One region of the Jatrophihabitans fulvus genome, then DNA from elsewhere that is predicted to be linked to it. Evidence: riboswitches for the same ligand, from Rfam matches in the RefSeq annotation. Region 1 holds a riboswitch; the other holds the start of a gene.
The links. Region 1 has a riboswitch for cobalamin ahead of ACYVP9_RS03730 (Ig-like domain repeat protein). Riboswitches for the same ligand answer to the same signal wherever they lie in the genome.

Region 1 (9,893 bases):
CCGTGACCAGGGACTGCAGCCCGACGGCGGCCAGCGCGGTCGAGTTCGAGTTCTCGCCCGCCGCGCCCGCGAACACGCCGCCTGTCCGCTGCCTCGTCTCGAGGAAGTGCTGCGCCTTGCCCAGGGCCGCGTCGGCGCCCGGCACGGTGCTCAGCGCCTGGATCGCGAAGCCGGTCGCATCGACATCGGACGTGCAGTCGGACGCCTTCGTGGGCAGCTCACTGCTGAAGCCGCCGTCGGCGCACTGCAGCTGACGCAGCCGGACGACGACCGGGCTCGTGAACGCCACGTGGTCGGACGCCCGCGTCGACGCGTTGAGCGCGAGGACACCGAGAGCCTGGGTGATGCCGCTGTAGGCCTGGAAGAAGTCGCCCTTGGCGCTGCACTGCGTCGCGTCTGTCGTCGCTGCCGTGCAGACGTTGTCACGCAGCACCTTGAGCAGATCGACCCCGTTGAAGGCATGCGGGTCGCGGCCCGTCGCCAGCGCGACGAGCGCAAGCTTCGCGAGGCCACCCGAGTACGGGCCGCGGTACTGCTCCTTACCGCCGTTCGGGTCCGCGTAGGCGTCGATCTGTCCCTCGAGCCACGTGACCATCGCCGCAACGGTCTGATCGTGGCCACCGGCCGCGAGCAGCGCGAAGACGCCGTCCGCCGTGAGCCCCTGGTCGTCGTAGACCTGGGTGTCGCCGTTCTCGTCGACGTAGCTGCTGGTCAGGTGATTGGCGTCGACGAGCTGCGACACCACGAAATCGGCGCCAGCTCCCGCGTCGGTCCTGCTGCCGAGGTCGTCGAGCACCGACCCGAACGGGACGCGCGCAACACCGCTGAGCGCCTGCGCCGAGGCGCGGACATCCGAACCGTTGTCGCCCAGCGCCTTGTCGAACCCACCGTCCCCGTTCTGCGCCGCGGCGAGGAACTGCTGACCCGTCGCGATCGCCGACGCGTACCGACGGGCGTCGAGCGACAGCGCTTGGACGGCGAGGGCGGTCGAGTTCACAGACGTGCCGGACGCGCCTGTGAAACCGCCACCGGCACGCTGCCGGTCGGCGATCCAGCGCAGCGCCGAGGTGACCGAGTCCCGGGCCCTCGTGCCGGGCACAAGGGCGAGCGCCATCGCGCCAAGGGCGGTGCTGTCGACGTCGACGACCGAGCCGTCGGTGTTGCTGCCCACGCCGCCTGTGGCGGTCTGCAGCGACTCGAGGAACGCGGCCGGCACGCCGGCGTCGACGCCCGCCCGCTGCAACGCGAGCACGGCCAGCGCCTGTCCGAACGTGGAGGTCACGCCCCGGTAGGCGCCGCGGCCCGCGCAGTCGGACGTGGCGCGGGTGCACTGCAGCGAGCGCACCGCCGCGATCAGGTTGACGCCCCCGAAGGCGCGCGGGTTGCGGCCGGTGACCTCGGCGAGCAGCGCGAGCTTGGCGGCGCGGCCGGCGTCACCGGGCGGGGACTTCACGAACGTGTACGCGTTCACGCGCGTGGCGAGGTAATCGACGATGTCGTCGACGACGGCGTCGTGGCCGCCTGCCGCGGCGAGCGCGAGGGCGGCGTCGACCGTGAGTCCGTAGTCGGGCGTGCCCGGCATGCCCTCGGTGTCGTAATGGGTGCCGCCGACCAGCCGTCCGACGAGGTAGTCGGCCGCGGCGCTCGCGTTCGCGGTGGCCGGAGCCGCGGCCGTCGCGCGGCGCTGCGCCGACCGCATCGCGGACGCGGACGGCAATCCCTTGCGCACCTGCGCGGGCGTGAACACCGGCTTGCCGCCGGCGCCGCTGACGTCCGTCCGGCCGAAGGTCCAGGCCTGGACCGATCCGGCGGTGGCCTTCTGGCCGGCCGCGCTGCTCGCCGCGTACTTCCAGGTCGTGGCGCCCTTGGCGGCGACCCAGTACGACCAGTAGGCGGACGACGAGGGCGTGTTCACGCACTTGTCCGCGGTGGGGTAGCGGGTGCCGCTCTTGAACAGCGGGTGTCCGATGCGGCAGATGAAGGCCGGTTGCCGCTGCACCGGGGTCGTCGTGAATCTGGCCGTCTTCAGCAGGTCGGCGCCGGTGGTGGGGGTGGTGTCGCAGCCGCGGACGACCGCGCCGCCCCAGGCGCCGAAGCTGACCGCGACGAGCGCACCCGTGGTCGTCGTGCACGACCCGGTGCTGCCGACGATCGTCGGTGCCTTCACCGTTATCGCGCGGCGGCCGATCGAGCTGCGGTAGATCTTCGCGCGGCCGGAGTAGGTGGCGGCGACGATGCGCGTGCCGGTGCTCGGGAAGGTCGCCCGGCACGACGCGACACCGGCCGACAGCGGACGGGCCCCGCACCCGGCGAGGGTCCTGCCCGCCACCGAGAACCGCACCACGCCTCCGCCCGGACGGGGGGACACGCGGGCCTGCAACGTCACCGGGCGTCCGGCCACGGGCGCGGCGGCGGCGACGGTCGTCCGCGTCGACTTCAGCGCGGCAGCGCCGGCGGGGGCTGCGGTGACGAGCGCGCCGGAGGCGAGCAGGGCGATGGTGGCCGCAGCCGTGAGGCGGGCGCGCGCTGGGAGCATGTGGGTCCATCCGTGTCGAGCACACGCGGCGAGCGGGCGGGACTCGGCCGACGGACGGACCGGGCACCGCCTCGCGTACCGCGACGAGGCACTGGCCGACCCGATCGGACAGGCATTCCGACTCGCCGGACCCGGTGTCCCGGGAACGGCTCACGGCTGCGGGTCAGTGCCGGTTTCGCACCGGCTTCCCCTGCACGGACCGGGTGAAGCTGCCCGGAGGCCCGGGCGGAGGAACGGTAACACCCGGCGCGGCCCGGGCAACCGGGCGATGACGGCCATGCGGTCGTGGTCGCGGGGCATACTTCGGGACGTGACGCGCGCGGCGACCGATATCGCGGGCCTCGGCGCACAGGTCGACTGGCCGGACGCCGAGGCCGCTGCGAACACGCGCGCTGTCGCCTCCGCCACCGCGGGCCGGACGGCCGAGTTCGCCGAGTGGCTGGCCGGCACACAGGGCGTCCACCCGCCCCGCCCGCCGTCGCGGGTGCGCCTCGCCGCCGTCGGCGGCGTGAGCGAGACCGTCCGCACGCTGGCCGCGTCGCTCGACGTGACCGTCCGCGACCTCGAACCTCCGCACGACGCCGGCGCCGCCTTCGAGGCCGGCGTCGCCGCGGCCGACGACGCGGCCGAGTCGGGGGTCGACCTGCTGCTGGTCACCGCGTCCGCGCCGGACGAGGTCGCGAACGCCGTCGTGGTCAGCCTGCTCTGCGCCGTCGAGCCGACCGCGCTGCTCCCGCGCGGGGGGCGGGCTGTCGACACCGCCGGGTGGATCCGCCGGGCGGGGACGCTGCGCGACGCGCGCCACGCGGCGGCCGACCTGCGCACCGATCCCGACGCCCTGCTGCGTCACCTGCAGGACCCGGGCCTCGCGGGCGTGACCGGGCTGCTGGCCGCTGCCACCGCGCGGCGCACCCCCGTTGTGCTCGACGGCGCGAGCGCCGTCGTCGCGGCCCTGCTGGTCGCGGACGTGGCCAGGCGGGCGACGCGGTGGTGGCTCGTCGCCGACACCGACGACGACCCCGTGCACACGCGCGCGGTCTCCGAACTCGAGCACGAACCGGTGCTGAGGCTCGACCGCCGCGGCGACGGGACCGCCGCAGTGCTGTGCGTGCCGGTGCTGCGGGCGTCCGCCGAGCACGCCGCCGCGGGGACGCCCTCGTGAGCGGACCCGTGCGGCCGCGTCCCGAGACCTCGGACGCCGCCGACGCCGTGACCCCGTCCGTCCGCATCGCCGCGGCCTGGACGTGGCGCCTGCTGGTCATCGGGCTCGGCCTGTACGTGCTGACGCAGATCTTCTTCCGCATCGAGCTCGTCGCGTTCTCGTTCATCATCGCGCTGTTCTTCACCGCCGTGCTGCACCCGCTGGAGCGCTCGCTGCGGCGCCTACCGGGTTCCCGGTCGGTCTCGGCGGCGCTGGCTCTGCTCATCGGCCTGGCGGTGCTCGGCGGCGTCGGTTACTTCGTGGCCTGGCAGATCAGTGCCCACTCGGCGCAGCTGGGCGACCAGATCTCCGAGTTCGTCGACGAGACCCGTGACTGGTTGCAGAACGGCCCGCTGAACCTGAAGTCCAAGGACCTCAACCGCCTCACCGACGAGTTCCAGAAGGCGGTGCAGGAACACCAGGGCGAGTTGATCAGCGGCGCCATCGAGACCGTCCGCACCGTCGTCGAGGTGCTCGGCGCGCTGCTGCTGATCCTGCTCTCGACGTTCTTCCTGCTGCGCGACGGCGAGCAGATCTGGAACTGGGTGCTGCGGCTGTTCCCGCGCGCCTCGCAGTTCCGGCTCGACCGCGCCGGACGGGTCGGCTGGCGGACGTTCGGCGGCTACATGCGCGGCCAGGTGCTGATCGCGCTGTTCCACGGCGTGTCCGTCACGGTGCTGCTGCTGATCCTGCGCGTCCCGCTGGCCGGGGCGCTGGGCGTGCTGATCTTCCTCGGCTCGTTCGTGCCACTGGTCGGCCTCACCGTCACCGGTGCGCTGTGCGTGGCGGTCGCGCTGCTGGAGCACGGATTCGGCGCCGCGCTGGTCGTCGCGATCTCGATCATCGTGCTCGTGCAGGTCGAGGCGCACCTGCTGCAGCCCTACATCATGAGCCGCAGCGTCGAGGTGCACCCGCTCGCAATCGCGTTGGCGGTGCTGACCGGCACCGTGCTCGCCGGCATCGTCGGCGCGCTGCTCGCCGTGCCCCTCGTCGCCTTCCTGAACTCGACCATCCACGCGCTGCGCGACAGTCCCGCGCTGCCGACCGGTGACGGCGGATTCCCCGTGACCGGACGGGCGTCACCCGACGGCGACCCCGTCGACCTCGCCGAGGACCACCCGCGGGACGCCGAGGTGCTCGAGCAACGCCACGACGGCGACAGCGCCTAACGCACGTGCGACGGCACGAACGGCGGGGCCGTCACCTGCACCGCGCTGCGGCGTCCGCGGACGTCCAGCGCCAGCTCGGCACCGTCCTCGACCCCGGCGGACGAGTCGATCAACGCCAGCCCGATGCCCTTGCGCAGCGACGGCGAGAACGTGCCGCTGGTGACCTCGCCGACGGTGGCGCCGTCCGCGTCGAGCACCGGCATGTGCGCGCGCGGGATGCCGCGGTCGAGCGCCACCAGGCCGCGCAGCGTCCGCGCCGCGCCGGCCTCGCGTTCGGCGAGCAGGGCGTCCCGTCCCCAGAACGCGTCCTTCTTCCAGCCCACCGCCCACGTCGAGCGCGCCTGCACCGGCGAGATGTCGAGCGAGAGGTCCTGTCCGTGCAGCGGGTAGCCCATCTCGGTGCGCAGCGTGTCGCGTGCACCGAGGCCGGCGGGTAGCCCGCCGAATTCGCGCACCTGCGCGACAAGTGCGTCCCACAGCTCGGCGGTCACGTCCCAGGCGGGCACCAGCTCGTACCCGTGCTCGCCGGTGTAGCCGGTGCGGCAGATGCGCACCGGACGGCCGTCCCACTCGGCGTCCGCCCACGCCATGTAGTCGAGCTCGGCAGGCAGCCCCAATCGGGCGAGCACCTCGAGCGAGCGGGGCCCCTGCACGGCCAGCACCCCGTAGTCGTGGTGCTGCCCCGTGACGGTGACGCCCTCGGGGGCGGCCGCCTGCAGCCGGCGCACGACCTCGGCGGTGTTCGCGGCGTTCGGGATCAGGAACACGGCGTCGTCCGACACGAGGTACGCGATCAGGTCGTCGACGACACCGCCGGTCCCGTCGCACGCCAGCGTGTACTGCGCCTTGCCCGGCGCGATCCGTCCCAGGTCGTTCGTCAGGCAGGCGTTCACGAACGACGCCGCCCCCGGCCCGGTGACGGACGCCTTGCCCAGGTGCGACACGTCGAACACCCCGACGGAGTCCCGGACCGCCGCGTGCTCCTTGAGGACGCCGCCGCCGGGGTACTCGATCGGCATCTCCCACCCACCGAAGTCGGCGAGCTTCGCGCCGAGGGCGACGTGCCGGTCGTGCACGGGGGAACGGAGCAGGTCGGTCATGCCGGTCAACCTATCGACCTAGAGTGCTTCCCATGCCGACCCAGCTACCCACCGTCTCGATCGCCACCGCCGACAAGGCCGACGCCGTCGTCGTCGGCGTGAGGCGGACGAAGGACGGGCCGGAGCTCGTGCCCGGCGCGCAGGACGTCGACAAGGCCCTCGGCGGACGGCTGCTCGAAGCGCTGAAGACGCTGGGCGCCGGCGGACGTGCGGACGAGATCTCGCGCATCCCCACCCTCGGCCGGGCCGACTTCCCGCTCGTCGTGGCCGCCGGCGTCGGCGACGAGGCGTCGGACGAGGCGCTGCGGCGCGCGGTCGGCGCGGCCCTGCGGGGGCTCGGCGCCCACGCGCGGGTGCACATCGCGATCGATGCCGAGCCCGGCGTGCTCGCGCTCGGCGCCCTGCTCGGCAGCTACGCCTTCACCGACTACAAGTCCCAGCCCGCGACCCGCAGGCTGAAGACGGTCACCGTGGCCGGCGGGTCGTCCGCCCGGGCCGAGGTGAAGCGGGCGACCGCCGTCGCCAAGGCGGTCACCGCCGCCCGCGACCTGGTGAACACCCCGCCGAACGACCTGTATCCGCAGGTGTTCGCCGAGCGCGCCCGCGAGCTGGCGTCCGCGCAGGGACTCGACGTCGAGGTGCTCGACGAGAAGGCGCTGAAGCGGCGCGGGTTCGGCGGCATCCTCGGCGTCGGTCAGGGCAGCGTCCGTCCGCCCCGGCTGGTGCGCATCACCTACCGTCCGGCGCGGGCCAAGCAGCACCTCGCGCTCGTCGGCAAGGGCATCACCTTCGACACCGGTGGCGTGAACCTCAAGACCGCGAACCTCACGTGGATGAAGTCCGACATGGGCGGCGCGGCCGCCGCCGTCGCCGCGATCGCCGCGCTGGCCGAGCTCAAGGTGAAGGTCGACGTCACCGCGACCGTCCCGATGGCCGAGAACATGCCGTCCGGATCGGCGTACCGGCCCTCGGACGTGCTGCACATGTACGGCGGCCGCACCGTCGAGATCGACAACACCGACGCCGAGGGACGGCTGATCCTGGCCGACGCCATCGTCCGCGCGGGCGAGGACGACCCCGACTTCCTGGTCGAGGCGTCGACCCTCACCGGCGCCCAGCTCGTGTCCCTGGGCAGCAAGGTCATCGGCGCCATGGGCGAGCCGGCCTGGCGCGACACCGTCGTCGCCGCCGCCGGGCGCGCGGGCGAGTCGGCGTGGGCGATGCCGCTGCCCGAGGACCTGCGCCCGGGCCTCGACTCCCCCGTCGCCGACCTGGTCAACTCCCCCACCGAGCGCTGGGGCGGGATGCTCGTCGCCGGGCTGTTCCTCAAGGAGTTCGTGCCCGCCGGCCTACCGTGGGTGCACCTCGACATCGCCGGACCGGCCTGGAACCTCGGCGGCCCCCACGGCTACACGCCCAAGGGCGGCACCGGCGCCGCCGTCCGCACCATGATCGCGGTCGGCGAGGAGCTCGCCGGCCGCTGACGTGGCGGGCGGTCAGACGGACGGGCCGCCCGACTTCTGCGCCTTCTGGCGGGCCGTCCACTCGCGCATGCGCCGGGGGTAGCCGACCACGGCGGCGTCGTACAGCGGGATCTTGTGCTTCTTCGCGAACGCGTGGGCGCCGTCCGGCCCGTCGACGCGGCGGCGGGTCCACTCGCCGTCGGCGGCCACGAGCACCACGGTGGTGTCGGTGAGGCTGGTGCGCGGCTCGACGTAGGCCTCGACGCCCGAGCGCGTCTCGAGGAACTCGGCGAGATGGCGCAGGTCGTCCGACGACCCGGTGCGCTGGATGCCCGGACGCCGCTTGCGCGTGAAGAGACCCACGGACGGCATCCTGTCAGCCCAAACCCGGGTGTGCGCAATGAAACGGCCGGGGTGGAAGGATGGGGTGCAGACGCCGGTCCCGTTCCGAAGAGGTGCAACGAAGTGGCTGACAAGCAGGTCGATCTGGTCGTTCTCGGTGGCGGCAGCGGTGGGTACGCCGCAGCGCTGCGCTCGGCCGAACTCGGCAAGTCCGTCGTGCTCATCGAGAAGGACAAGGTCGGGGGCACCTGCCTGCACCGCGGCTGCATCCCGACCAAGGCGCTGCTGCACGCCGGCGAGATCGCCGACAACACCCGCGAGAGCGCCCAGTTCGGCGTCAACGCCACGCTCGAGGGCATCGACATGGCGGGGGTGAACAAGTACAAGGACGGCGTCATCTCCAAGAACCACAAGGGGCTCGCCGGCCTGATCAAGGCGCGCGGCATCGAGACCGTCGAGGGCGAGGGCAAGCTCGTCGGCCCCAAGACCGTGCAGGTCGGGGACGACACGTACACCGGCGCGAACGTCATCCTGGCCACCGGCTCGTACTCCCGCTCGCTGCCCGGTCTCGAGATCGACCACCGCCGCGTGCTCACCAGCGAGAGCGCGCTGCAGCTCGACCACGTGCCCGAGTCGGCCATCGTGCTGGGCGGCGGCGTCATCGGCTGCGAGTTCGCGTCCGCGTGGACGTCGTTCGGCACCAAGGTCACCATCGTCGAGGCGCTGCCCCACCTCGTGCCCCTCGAGGACGAGTCCAGCTCCAAGCTGCTCGAGCGCGCCTACCGCCGCCGCAAGATCGACTTCAAGCTGGGCAAGCGCTTCGAGAAGGTCGAGTCGACCGACTCCGGCGTGACCGTCACGCTCGAGGGTGGCGAGACCCTCGAGGCCGAGATCCTGCTCGTGTCCGTCGGCCGCGGACCGGTGTCGCAGAACCTCGGCTACGAGGAGCAGGGCGTCCGCATCGAGCGCGGCTTCGTCATCACCGACGAGTTCCTGCGGACGTCCGTGGACGGCGTCTACGCCGTCGGCGACCTCATCTCCATCGGCGGCGAGCCGCACCTGCAGCTGGCCCACGTCGGTTTCGCCGAAGGCATCCTGGCCGCCGAGCACATCGCCGGCCTGCCGGTGGTGCCGATCGACTACGCCGGCGTCCCGCGCATCACCTACTGCCAGCCCGAGGTCGCCTCCGTCGGCCTGACCGAGGCGCAGGCGGCCGAGAAGTACGGCCAGGACGGCATCAAGACGGTCACGTACGACCTGTCCGGCAACGGCAAGTCGGCGATCCTCAACACCAAGGGCGCGGTCAAGCTGATCGCCGAGAAGGACGGCCCCGTCGTGGGCGTCCACATCGTCGGCGACCGCGTCGGTGAGCTCATCGCCGAGGCCCAGCTGATCTACAACTGGGAGGCGCTGCCCGGCGAGGTCGCGCAGCTCATCCACCCGCACCCGACCCAGTCCGAGGCGATCGGTGAGGCTCACCTGCTGCTCGCGGGTAAGCCCCTCCACGTCCACGACTGATCCTTCTCGACCCCACGCCTTTCCCGTCCCACCGCCTTTCCCGTCCCACCGCCTTTCCCGTCCCACCGCCTTGCCCGTCCCACCGCCTTCGAGAGCCAGGGAGTACCAGACAGCGATGTCGACGTCCGTGACCATGCCGCGCCTCGGTGAGAGCGTCACCGAGGGCACCGTGACCCGCTGGCTCAAGGCCGAGGGCGACCACGTCGACGCCGACGAGCCGTTGCTCGAGGTCTCGACGGACAAGGTCGACACCGAGGTCCCGTCGCCCGCCTCGGGCACCCTGCTCTCGATCAAGGTCCAGGAGGACGAGACGGTCGAGATCGGCGTCGAGCTGGCGATCATCGGCGAGGCCGGTGAGGACGGCGGTTCGTCGGACGACTCGTCCGGCGGCCAGGCCGAGGCGCAGGCCGAGCCGGAGCCCGAGCCGGAACCCGAGCCCGAGCCGCAGCCCGAGCCCGAGCCGGAGCCCGAGCCGGAGCCCGAGCCGGAGCCCGAGCCCGTGCAGGCGTCCGCGCCTGCCAGCGCCGAGCCGCCGAAGCAGGAGTCCGCGCCGCCGGCGCAGGC
Region 2 (9,893 bases), on a different contig from region 1:
CCGCGGTGTCGGCGAGGCCGTCGAGGTGCAGGCCGCGGGTGAGCAGGGCGAGCGCGGCGACGGCGAGCACCGCGCCGAGCAGGGTCGCGTGCGGCGTCGCGGCGGCGACGGCGGTGAGCGGCAACCCGGCGACGGCGCCGAGCGCGAGCCCGACGACCGGCAACCACCGCAGCGCGCGCCGCCCGTCGCCGTCCGCCCAGGTGCGGGCCGGCACGGGGACGATCGAGAACATGCCGAGGGCGGTGATCACGCGAGCCGCCGCGCGATGCCGGCGGTGACCAGGTGCACCTCGTCCGCCACGGCCGCGAGCCGCTGGTTCAGCTCGCCGAGCACGTCACGGAACAGCCGTCCGGACGGCGTGGCCGGCACGATCCCGGACCCGACCTCGTCGCTGACCGCGACGACGTCGCGGGCCGCGGCGAAGGCGTCGACGAATGCGCCGACGCGGGCGTCGAGTGCCGTGCGGTCGCCCGACTCCCAGACCCCGGTCTCGTCCATCGCGCGGGCCAGCCAGGTGGTGACGCTGTCGACGAGCGCGAGGCCGGGCTCCGCAAGCACGGCCGCGAGCTCGCCGGTCTCGACGGTCCGCCACGAGTCCGGCCGCCGCTCGCGGTGCTTCGTGACCCGCTGCTGCCACTCGGCGTCGTCCGGACGGTCGGGTGCCGTGGCCACGTAGGTGACCCGGTCGGACGCGGCCGCGAGCGACTCGGCGAAGCGCGACTTGCCCGAGCGGGAACCGCCGAGCACGAGCACCCGCCGGGACGTCGCGGGCCGGTGGGTGGCGTCGACGACGAGCACCGCCGGGTTGCTCAGGCCCGCCCGCGCCACGGCGTCGGCGAACCCGTCGAGCGTCGCGGTGACGTGCCGCTGCGTCGGCAGGCTCGCATCGGCGATGCAGGCGCACGGCGCGTCGCCGGGCACGCCGTCACGCCGCAGCCGTTCGACCATCGCGGTCAGGTGCCGCATGCCCATCAGCACGACGATCGTCGTGCCGGAGCGGGCGAGTGCGGTCCAGTCGAGCCGGTTGGCGGGGTCGTCGGGAGCGAGATGTCCCGACACCACCGAGAAGCCGACCGCGCCGACGGTCGAGGTCAGCGGCACGCCCGCGAGCACGGCCGCGCCCGTGGCGCTGGTGACGCCGGGCACGACCTCGACGGGCACGCCCGCCTCGGTGCACGACGCGACCTCCTGCGCACCGTGCGCGAACACGAACGGGTCGCCGCCCTTGAGGCGGACGACGTGCTTGCCGGCCCGGGCGCGCTCGACCATGAGACCGGCGATCTCGTCGTAGGTGAGCGTGCGGCGGCCGGGCGCGCGGGCGGCGTCGATGCGCTCGACGTCGGGTCCGAGCCGGTCGAGCAGCGAGGTCGGGCCGAGCCGGTCGTAGATGACGACGTCCGCCGCGAGCAGCCGGTCGAGGCCCCGCACGGTGATGAGGTCGTCGGCGCCCGGGCCGCCGCCGACGAGGGTCACGTGCCCGGTCACGACGCGACCTCCCGCAGGGCGGCCGCGAAGGCGTCCGACACCGCGTCGTCGCGGACGGCGACGCGGATCCATTCCGGTCCGAGGCCGGGGAACGTGTCACCGCGGCGGACGGCGAAGCCCCGGTCGAGAAGTCGCCGGCGGGCGTCGGGCCACGGGGTGCGGATCAGCACGAACGAGGCCCGCGCGGGCGTCACCAGGTCGAATTCGCGCAACTGTGCGCAGAACCGCTCGCGCACGCCCGCGAGCGCGGTCGCCCAGGCGGTCGCCTCGGCCACGGCCCGGGCCGACGAGCACGCCTCGGCCGCGACGAGGGCGGGCGTGCTCACCGCCCAGTGCGGCTGGGCGTCGCGCAACCGGTCGACGAGGTCCGGGGTGCCGAGCACGTAGCCGGTGCGCAGGCCGGCCAACCCCCACGTCTTGGTCAGGCTGCGGACGACGACCACGCCGCCGAGGTCGCAGAGGTCGCCGCCGGCCAGCGAGTCGGGCTCGCCGGGCACGCAGTCGGCGAACGCCTCGTCGACGACCAGCAGCCGTCCGGGGCGGACGAGCGCCCGCAGCGTCGCGGCCGGGTGCAGTACCGACGTGGGGTTCGTCGGGTTGCCGATCACGACGAGGTCGGCGGATTCCGGCACGAGCGCGGGCTCGAGTGTGAACGGCGGGGCCAGTACGACCCGGTCGACCTCGTGCCCGGCGGCGCGCAGCGCGAGCTCGGGTTCGGTGAACTGCGGGTGCACCACCACCGCGTGCCGCGGCCGCAGCGCCCGGGCGAGCAGCACGAAGGCCTCGGCCGCGCCGGCCGTGAGCAGCACCTCGTCGACACGACGGCCGTGCCGGGCCGCGACCGCCGCGGTGGCGGCCGTCGCGTCGGGGTAGGCCGCGAGGTCGACGTCGCGCAGGAGGTCGGCCAGCCACGCCGGCGGCCCGCCGTGCCGCACATTGACGGCGAGGTCGACGAGCCCGGGCACGACGTCCCGGTCGCCGTGGTGCCGCAGGTCGAGGTCCTGCACGAGACTCACGCCGTCACCCGCACCCGGTGGCGGCACGCGGCGAGGAACCGGTCGGCGATCTCGGGCCGCCCGGCCCAGTTCAGGTGCAGGTACGAGGCGTGCACGTTGCGGCGCGCGACGCCCTCGGTGACGTCGGCGGTGCGGGTGGTCCAGGTCCAGGCGGCGTCGGTCTCGCCACTGCGGACGACCGCGGTGCGGTGGAACTCGTGCCCGCGCACCGGCGTGCCCGCGTCGGCGAGCACCGAACCGGACGCCGCCACCGCCTCGCGGTAGCCGAGGGTGAGCCGTCCGGTCATGGCGGTGTCGACGTCGAGCACGCCGCACATCTCGTGGTCGTCCAGCGTGCGTCCGAGATAGAGCAGTCCTGCGCATTCGGCGGCGACCGGCACGCCAGCACGGGCCATCGAGGCGATACGGGCGCGCAGCGGCGCGTTGGCGGCGAGATCGGCCGCGTGCTCCTCGGGGAAGCCGCCGCCGATGACGATGCCCGCGACGTCGGACGGGAGGTCCTCGTCGGTCAGCGGGTCGAAGGGGACGACCTCGGCGCCGCGGGCGCGCAGCAACTCGGGCTGCTCGGCGTAGCCGAACGTGAACGCGGCGCCCGAGGCGACCGCGACCCGCACGTCGGGGCGGGGGAGTTCGACCGGGGCGGCGTCGATGTCCAGGGGCGGCGCCGTGCGGGCGATGCGCACGACGGCTTCCAGGTCGACGTGCCCGCGGACGGTCTCGGCCAGCTCGGCCACCACGTCGAGCGCGGCGGCGCTGCGCTCGGCCGCGGGCACCAGTCCGAGGTGGCGCGACGGCACCGACAGCGAGGGTCGCCGCGGCACGCAGCCGAGCACCGGGATGCCGAGCGGCACCATCGCGTCGCGCAGCAGCGCCTCGTGGGCGGGGGAGCCCACGCGATTGCAGATCACTCCGCCGAGCCGCAGCGCGGGATCGAAGGTGGTGAAGCCGTGCACGACCGCGGCCGCCGAGCGGGCCATGCCGGACGCGTCGACGACGAGCACGACCGGCGCCTCGAGCAGGCGCGCGACGTGCGCGGTCGACGCGAAGTCGCGCACCCCCTCGAGCGGCGTCGACGCCCCGTCGAACAGCCCCATGACCCCTTCGACGACGGCGACATCGGCCGTCCGGGGGGTCGTCGCGCCGTGCACGAACAGCTCCCGGATCCGTCCGGTGCCGACCAGGAACGGGTCGAGGTTGCGGCCGGGACGCCCGGCGGCGAGCCCGTGGTAGCCGGGGTCGATGTAGTCGGGACCCACCTTGTGCGGCGACACCTCGAGCCCGGCGCCGCGCAGCGCGCCCAGCAGGCCGGTGGCGACCGAGGTCTTGCCCTGGCCGCTGCCCGGGGCGGCCACGACGACGCGGGGGAGGGTCACCATTCGATGCCCCGCTGGCCCTTCTGTCCCGCGTCCATCGGGTGCTTGATCTTGGTCATCTCGACGACCAGGTCGGCGGCCTCGATCAGGTCCGGGTGGGCGTCGCGTCCGGTGATGACGACGTGCTGCCGCCCGGGACGCTCGCGCAGCGCCGACACCACGTCGGCGACGTCGATCCAGCCCCACTTCATCGGGTAGGTGAACTCGTCGAGCACGTAGCAGCCGAACCGTTCGTCGGCGAGGTCGCGCTTGATCTGCTCCCACCCGTCGCGCGCGTTCGCGGCGTGGTCCTCGGACGGTCCGCGCTGGATCCACGACCAGCCCTCGCCCATCTTGTGCCACGCGACCGCGCCGCCCTCGCCGGTCTCGTCGTGCAGCCGGCCGAGCGCGCGGAACGCGGCCTCCTCGCCGACGCGCCACTTCGCGCTCTTGACGAACTGGTAGACGCCGATGTCCCAGCCCTGGTTCCAGGCGCGCAGCGCGAGCCCGAACGCGGCGGTCGACTTCCCCTTCATGGGGCCGGTGTGCACGATCAGCAGCGGACGGTTGCGCCGCTGCCGTGTCGTGAGCCCGTCGTCCGGGACGCTCTCGGGAACCCCCTGTGGCATCAGGCGGCCCGCGCTTCCCGGACGGCGGCGGCGAGCCGATCCGCGGCCAGTTCGCCCAGCGGCAGCAGCGTCGCCTGCAGGGCGGTCGCGAGCGCACCGGCGAGGCCGAGCCGCACCGGACCCGACTCGCAGTCGACCACGATCGAGGTCACGCCCTCGCGTTGCAGCAGCGCCGCCGCGCGGGCGGGGTCGCCGCCGGACGTGTGCCGCCCGTCGGTCACGACCACGAGCAGCGCGCGCCGTTCGGGGTCGCGCAGCCGCTCGCGCCGCAGCACGGCCAGCGACTCGAGCAGGCCCGCTTCGAGCGGCGTCCGTCCGCCCGTCGCCATGGACGTCAGCCGGGCGGCGCCGGCCTCGACGGACGAGGTCGGCGGCAGCAGCGTCTCGGCGCCCGCGCCGCGGAACGCGACCATGCCCACCTTGTCGCGGCGCTGGTAGGCGTCGAGCAACAGCGAGAGCACCGCTCCCTTGACCGCGGTCATGCGCCGACGTGCCGCCATCGACCCGCTGGCGTCGACCGCGAACAGCACCAGGTTCGACTCGCGTCCCTCGGTGCGGCTGTCACGCAGGTCGGTGCGCTGCAGCACGAGCCCCGCACCGGTGCGCCCTCGGGCGAGCTGGTGCGGTGCGGCGGCGGCGAGCGTCGCGGGCAGGTGCACGCGGCGCACGTCGGCGCCGGCGGGGCGGGCGCCCAGCACCCGTCCGGTGTCGGTCTCGGCCCGCGAGCGGCGGCCCGCCGCGCCGCGTCCGACGCCGGGCGCCTCGAGCCGGCGCACCCGGAAGGCCTCGCCGACGGGCGCCTTCTGCTCGCTGCCGCCGCCGTTGCCGGAGGCGGCAGGTGCGGACGGTTCGGCACCGTCGCCGGGTGCGGCCGGCTCGTCGGACGGGGTCTCGGGCGCCCCGCCCGGCCCGTCGGGCGGTGGCTCGTCGTCGTCCGGTCCGCTCAGCGCGTCGTCGAGCTGGTCCTCGTCCAGACCCGGTGCGTCGAAGGGGTTGCGCCGGCGCCGGTGCGGCAGCGCGAGCCGCGCCGCGACCCGGATGTCGTCCACGGTGACGGCCGTGCGCCCGCTCCACGCGGCGTGCGCGACGGCGGTGCGGGCGATGACGATGTCGGCGCGCAGGCCGTCGACGTCGAAGGCCGCGCACACGTCGGCGATACGGGTCAGCGCCTCGTCGTCGAGCACGATGCGGGCCAGCGCCTCGCGCGCGTCGGTGATGCGCTGCGCCAGCGCGCGCTCGTCGTCGGCGAACCGGGCCGCGAACGTCTCGGGGTCGTCGTCGAACGCGAGCCGGCGGCGCACCACCTCGGCGCGCTCGGCCGACTCGCGCGGTGCGGCCACCTCGACGGTGAGCCCGAAGCGGTCGAGCAGCTGCGGGCGCAGCTCGCCCTCCTCGGGGTTCATGGTGCCGACGAGCAGGAACCGGGCCGCGTGCCGCACCGACACCCCGTCGCGCTCGACGTAGTTGGTGCCGAGCGCGGCGGCGTCGAGCAGCAGGTCGACGAGATGGTCGTGCAGCAGGTTGACCTCGTCGACGTACAGCACGCCCCGGTGCGCGGCGGCGAGCAACCCGGGACGGAAGTCGGTGACACCGCGGGTCAGCGCCGACTCGATGTCGAGCGAGCCGGTGAGCCGGTCCTCGGTCGACCCGACGGGCAGTTCGACGAGACGGGTCGGACGCGTCTCGGACCCGCCCTCGTGCGGACCGTCCGGGCACGTCGGGTCGGGGGCGGACGGGTCGCACCCGAACCGGCACCCGGCGACGACCTCGACGGGCGGCAGCACCGAGGTGAGCGCGCGCACCGCCGTCGACTTCGCGGTGCCCTTCTCGCCGCGCACGAGCACTCCGCCGATGGCGGGGGAGACGGCGTTGAGCAGCAGCGCGAGCCGCATGTCGTCCATCGCCACCACGGCGCTGAAGGGGAACTGCGTCACGACCCTGTCTCCACTACTGGCACCCTGTGCCCATGCTCCCGGCCGATCGCGCAACCACGCGTGCGGCGCTCGACGCGGCCTCGGCCGCCGGTGGCTACTTCGCCGTCGCGTCTTCGGACGCCGACTGGCGCCCGCTGCACGAGCTGATCACGGACGCCGGCGTGCTGCTCGAGCGGGTCGGCGTGGCCCGCGACTTCCTCGTCGCGCGCACGGGCGGCGACGTCGAGCTGCGTGCCTGCGCGTCGATCAACGCACTGGGGTTCACGAGCCGGCTCGTCTCGCCGGCGCTGGCGACCGCCACGCTCGGCGGCGTCGTGCCGCGCCTGACCGTCGACGCGATCGGCTGGCAGGCCGTGCCGGGCGGACCCGTGCCGCTCGCGATCGCCGACGTCACCGGGGTGCGGGTCGCGACGGCCGACGAGGCCGCGGACGCGATCGCCGGGCTCGTGCTCGAACCCGTCGTCCGTCCGGTCGTCTCGGCCTACCGCGACCGGTTCCGGCTCTCGCCGCGGACGCTGTGGGGCAACGTCTCGTCCGCCCTGAACGGTGCGGCCGGCATGCTCTCCGGCGCCCGGACCGTGCTCGACCCGGTCGACGTCGTGGCCGCGCTGCTGGACCGTGCGCCGCTGGCCCGCACCGGACGGTACGAGCCGTTCGACGGACGGCGTCACTTCGTGCGCCACAACTGCTGCCTGTTCTACCGCGTGCCCGCGGCCGGTCGGTGTGGCGACTGCGTGCTGGTGCCGGAGGTGGCGCGCCACGACCTCTGGCGCGCCACCGGCTGACGACAGCGTCACGAGAGGACGGGATCGGCCTGTCGCTCGACGACCCGGCCCGGGGCGCGGCCCAGCAGGCGCTCGGCCAGCGGCGCGAAGACCAGGCCGATCGCGGTCCACAGCACGAGCTGCGCACCCACCGAGTAGAGCCGGAACGAGAAGAGCAGGTCGGCGTCGAACCCGGGGAACGCGATCGTGCCGTCGGGCGCACGCAGCGGCAGGGGCGTCTCGCTGCCCACGTCGCCGTACCCGGCCGCACGATTGGCGGCCAGCTCGCCGGTCGAGGGCAGCAGCATCATCACGACGCCGATGGCGACGACGAACGCGGCGCCGGCGAGCAGCGCCGACGTCCAGCCGCTGTAGCGGCGGTGCAGACGGCGTCCGAGCACGACGGCCCCGACGAGGAAAACCACCGAGCACGCCGTCATCACCAGGAAGAGCGCCCCGCGCTGCTGCACGGTCTCCTCGTGCCCGACGGCCGGCGGGTTCGCCGGGTACTTGAGGAACGGGACGAGGAAGAAGCCGAGGAAGCCGCCGGCGGCGACGAGCAGCGCGAGCGGGCGCGGCTGCAGCCGGCCGACCCGGCCGAGGCAGATCGAGTACACGACGGCGAAGAACGCGCCCATCGCGAACCCGAAGGCGACGATGCCGACGCCGAGGCCGAGGTTGCCCTGGACGGCGCGGCTGAACAGCTCGTGCTCGTGCTCGTGACCGCCGGCCAGGCCGGCGGCGGCGTCGAGCCGCTCCTGAGCCTCGTGGCGGCCCGACTCGTAGTCGATGGCCGACTGGATCTTGGGTTCGGCGAAGATGCGCGCGAAGACGAAGGCGAGAACGCCGCCGACCAGGCCGGCGATCATGCCCCGCGCGACGATGCGGGATTCCATGTGCTGTCCGCTGCTGGTCAGTGGCAGGGGAAGCCGAGGAAGTGCCGCGCGTCGTGCACGAACTCGTGCACCGCGGTGTTGTTGCCGAAGACCGAGGTCATGCTCTGGTCGAGGCCGACGAAGTAGTAGACGACCAGGCCGAACAGCGCGACGGCGGCGAGCTGCAGGATCGCGCGCGGCAGCGAGACGACGACGGGGGTCGCGGGCGCGGACGGGGTCACGGTGCTCATGAGGAGCCTCCTCAGGGGATCTTGCGTCCCCAATCGACGGGCAGCGGCTGCAGCGCCTGACCTGACTCACCCGGTGACCCGGGCTCACAGTGGCGCGACCGTTCCGGACTCTCACCGGATTCCAGCGCTGCAGTGCGTCGCTCACCCTAGGGGCACCCACGTCGGGTGGGCAATGAGGGGTCGCGATGCGGTGCGGCACACTCGTGCGGTGCCGCCCACCGCCACCGACGTCGTGACCGTGGTCGGGGTGGGCGCGTCCGGCGCGGACGAACTCGGGGCGTCGGCGCGTGAGGCGTTGACCTCGGCCGACGTGGTCGTCGGCAGCGAGCGCCAGGTCGCGCTCGTTCGCGACCTCGTCGCCGGCGAGGCCGAGATGTTGCCGTCGCCGCTGCACCCCGGGCTGGACGACCTGCTCGCGCGGCACGCCGGACGCCGCGTGGTCGTGCTCGCCAGTGGCGACCCGATGTTCTTCGGCATCGGCGCGACCCTCGTGCGGCTGCTGGGTGCGCAGCGCGTGCACGTGCTGCCGGTGCCGTCGTCGGTGTCGCTCGCCGCGGCCCGCCTCGGCTGGTCGCTGCCCGACGTCGCCGTCGTGAGCGCGGTCGGACGCCCGCTCGCCACCCTGCGTGCGGAACTCGCACCCGGACGTCGCGTGCTGGTGCTGACCCCCGACGCCCACGGCGGACGCGACGTGCGGGCCCTGCTCGACGACGCCGGGTACGGCGCCAGCGAGGTCACCGTCCTCACTCGACTCGGTGGTCCGGACGAGACGGTCGGGCCGGTGACCGATGCGCACGACCCACTCGCGGTCGTCGCGGTCGAGTGCCGTCCCGACGCCGGACGGGAGGCGTGGTCGCGCACGGCCGTGCTGCCCGACGAGGCGTTCGAGCACGACGGGCAGCTGACCAAGCAGGAGGTGCGCGCGGTGACTCTCGCGGCGCTGCGCCCGCTGCCCGGCGCCTACCTCTGGGACGTCGGCGCGGGCTCCGGCAGCGTCGGCATCGAGTGGCTGCGCAGCCACCCGTCCTGCCGTGCGAGCGGCGTCGAGCCGCGAGCCGAGCGGCGCGAGCGCATCGTCCGCAACGCCGAGCGGCTCGGCGTCCCCGCGCTCGACGTCGTCGCGGGCAAGGCTCCCGACGCGCTCGCAGCGCTCGCCACCCCGGACGCGGTCTTCGTCGGCGGTGGGGTCAGTGCACCCGACGTGCTCGCGACCTGCATCGCCCGGTTGCGCCCCGGTGGCCGGCTCGTCGCCAACGGGGTCACCGTCGAGACCGAGACCCTTCTCGCCGCCGCGTACCGAGACCACGGCGGCACGCTGACCCGCCTGCACGTCGAACGGGCCTCGCCGGTCGGCGGCTTCACCGGCTGGCGTCCCGCCATGCCCGTCACCCAGTGGAGCTGGACCAAGCCATGATCCACTTCGTCGGCGCCGGTCCCGGCGCGGCCGACCTCATCACGCTGCGCGCGCAGCGGCTGCTCGCGTCGTGCGGCACCTGCGTGTACGCCGGATCGCTGGTGCCCGACGAGGTGCTGTCGCACTGCGCGCCCGGCACCCGCCTCGTCGACACCGCCGACCTCACGCTCGAC

Region 2: another riboswitch for cobalamin. It lies ahead of ACYVP9_RS12070 (CbtB domain-containing protein); the one in region 1 lies ahead of ACYVP9_RS03730 (Ig-like domain repeat protein).

Annotation. Positions count from the first base shown of each region.
Region 1 covers NZ_BAAGUN010000001.1:760,110-770,002, reverse strand. The annotation lists gene ACYVP9_RS03730 (Ig-like domain repeat protein) at 1-2,536, opposite strand, end outside; cobalamin riboswitch at 2,627-2,776, opposite strand; gene ACYVP9_RS03725 (nicotinate-nucleotide--dimethylbenzimidazole phosphoribosyltransferase) at 2,847-3,698, shown strand; gene ACYVP9_RS03720 (AI-2E family transporter) at 3,695-4,906, shown strand; gene gcvT (glycine cleavage system aminomethyltransferase GcvT) at 4,903-6,006, opposite strand; gene ACYVP9_RS03710 (leucyl aminopeptidase family protein) at 6,039-7,490, shown strand; gene ACYVP9_RS03705 (oxidoreductase) at 7,503-7,832, opposite strand; gene lpdA (dihydrolipoyl dehydrogenase) at 7,935-9,329, shown strand; gene sucB (2-oxoglutarate dehydrogenase, E2 component, dihydrolipoamide succinyltransferase) at 9,280-9,893, shown strand, end outside.
Region 2 covers NZ_BAAGUN010000003.1:29,728-39,620, forward strand. The annotation lists gene cobS (adenosylcobinamide-GDP ribazoletransferase) at 1-250, opposite strand, end outside; gene cobA (uroporphyrinogen-III C-methyltransferase) at 247-1,485, opposite strand; gene cobC (Rv2231c family pyridoxal phosphate-dependent protein CobC) at 1,482-2,501, opposite strand; gene ACYVP9_RS12045 (cobyrinate/hydrogenobyrinate a,c-diamide synthase) at 2,498-3,877, opposite strand; gene cobO (cob(I)yrinic acid a,c-diamide adenosyltransferase) at 3,871-4,482, opposite strand; gene ACYVP9_RS12055 (VWA domain-containing protein) at 4,482-6,383, opposite strand; gene ACYVP9_RS12060 ((2Fe-2S)-binding protein) at 6,449-7,201, shown strand; gene ACYVP9_RS12065 (CbtA family protein) at 7,210-8,076, opposite strand; gene ACYVP9_RS12070 (CbtB domain-containing protein) at 8,094-8,306, opposite strand; adenosylcobalamin (AdoCbl) riboswitch at 8,354-8,439, opposite strand; gene cbiE (precorrin-6y C5,15-methyltransferase (decarboxylating) subunit CbiE) at 8,515-9,720, shown strand; gene cobM (cobalt-precorrin-4/precorrin-4 C(11)-methyltransferase) at 9,717-9,893, shown strand, end outside.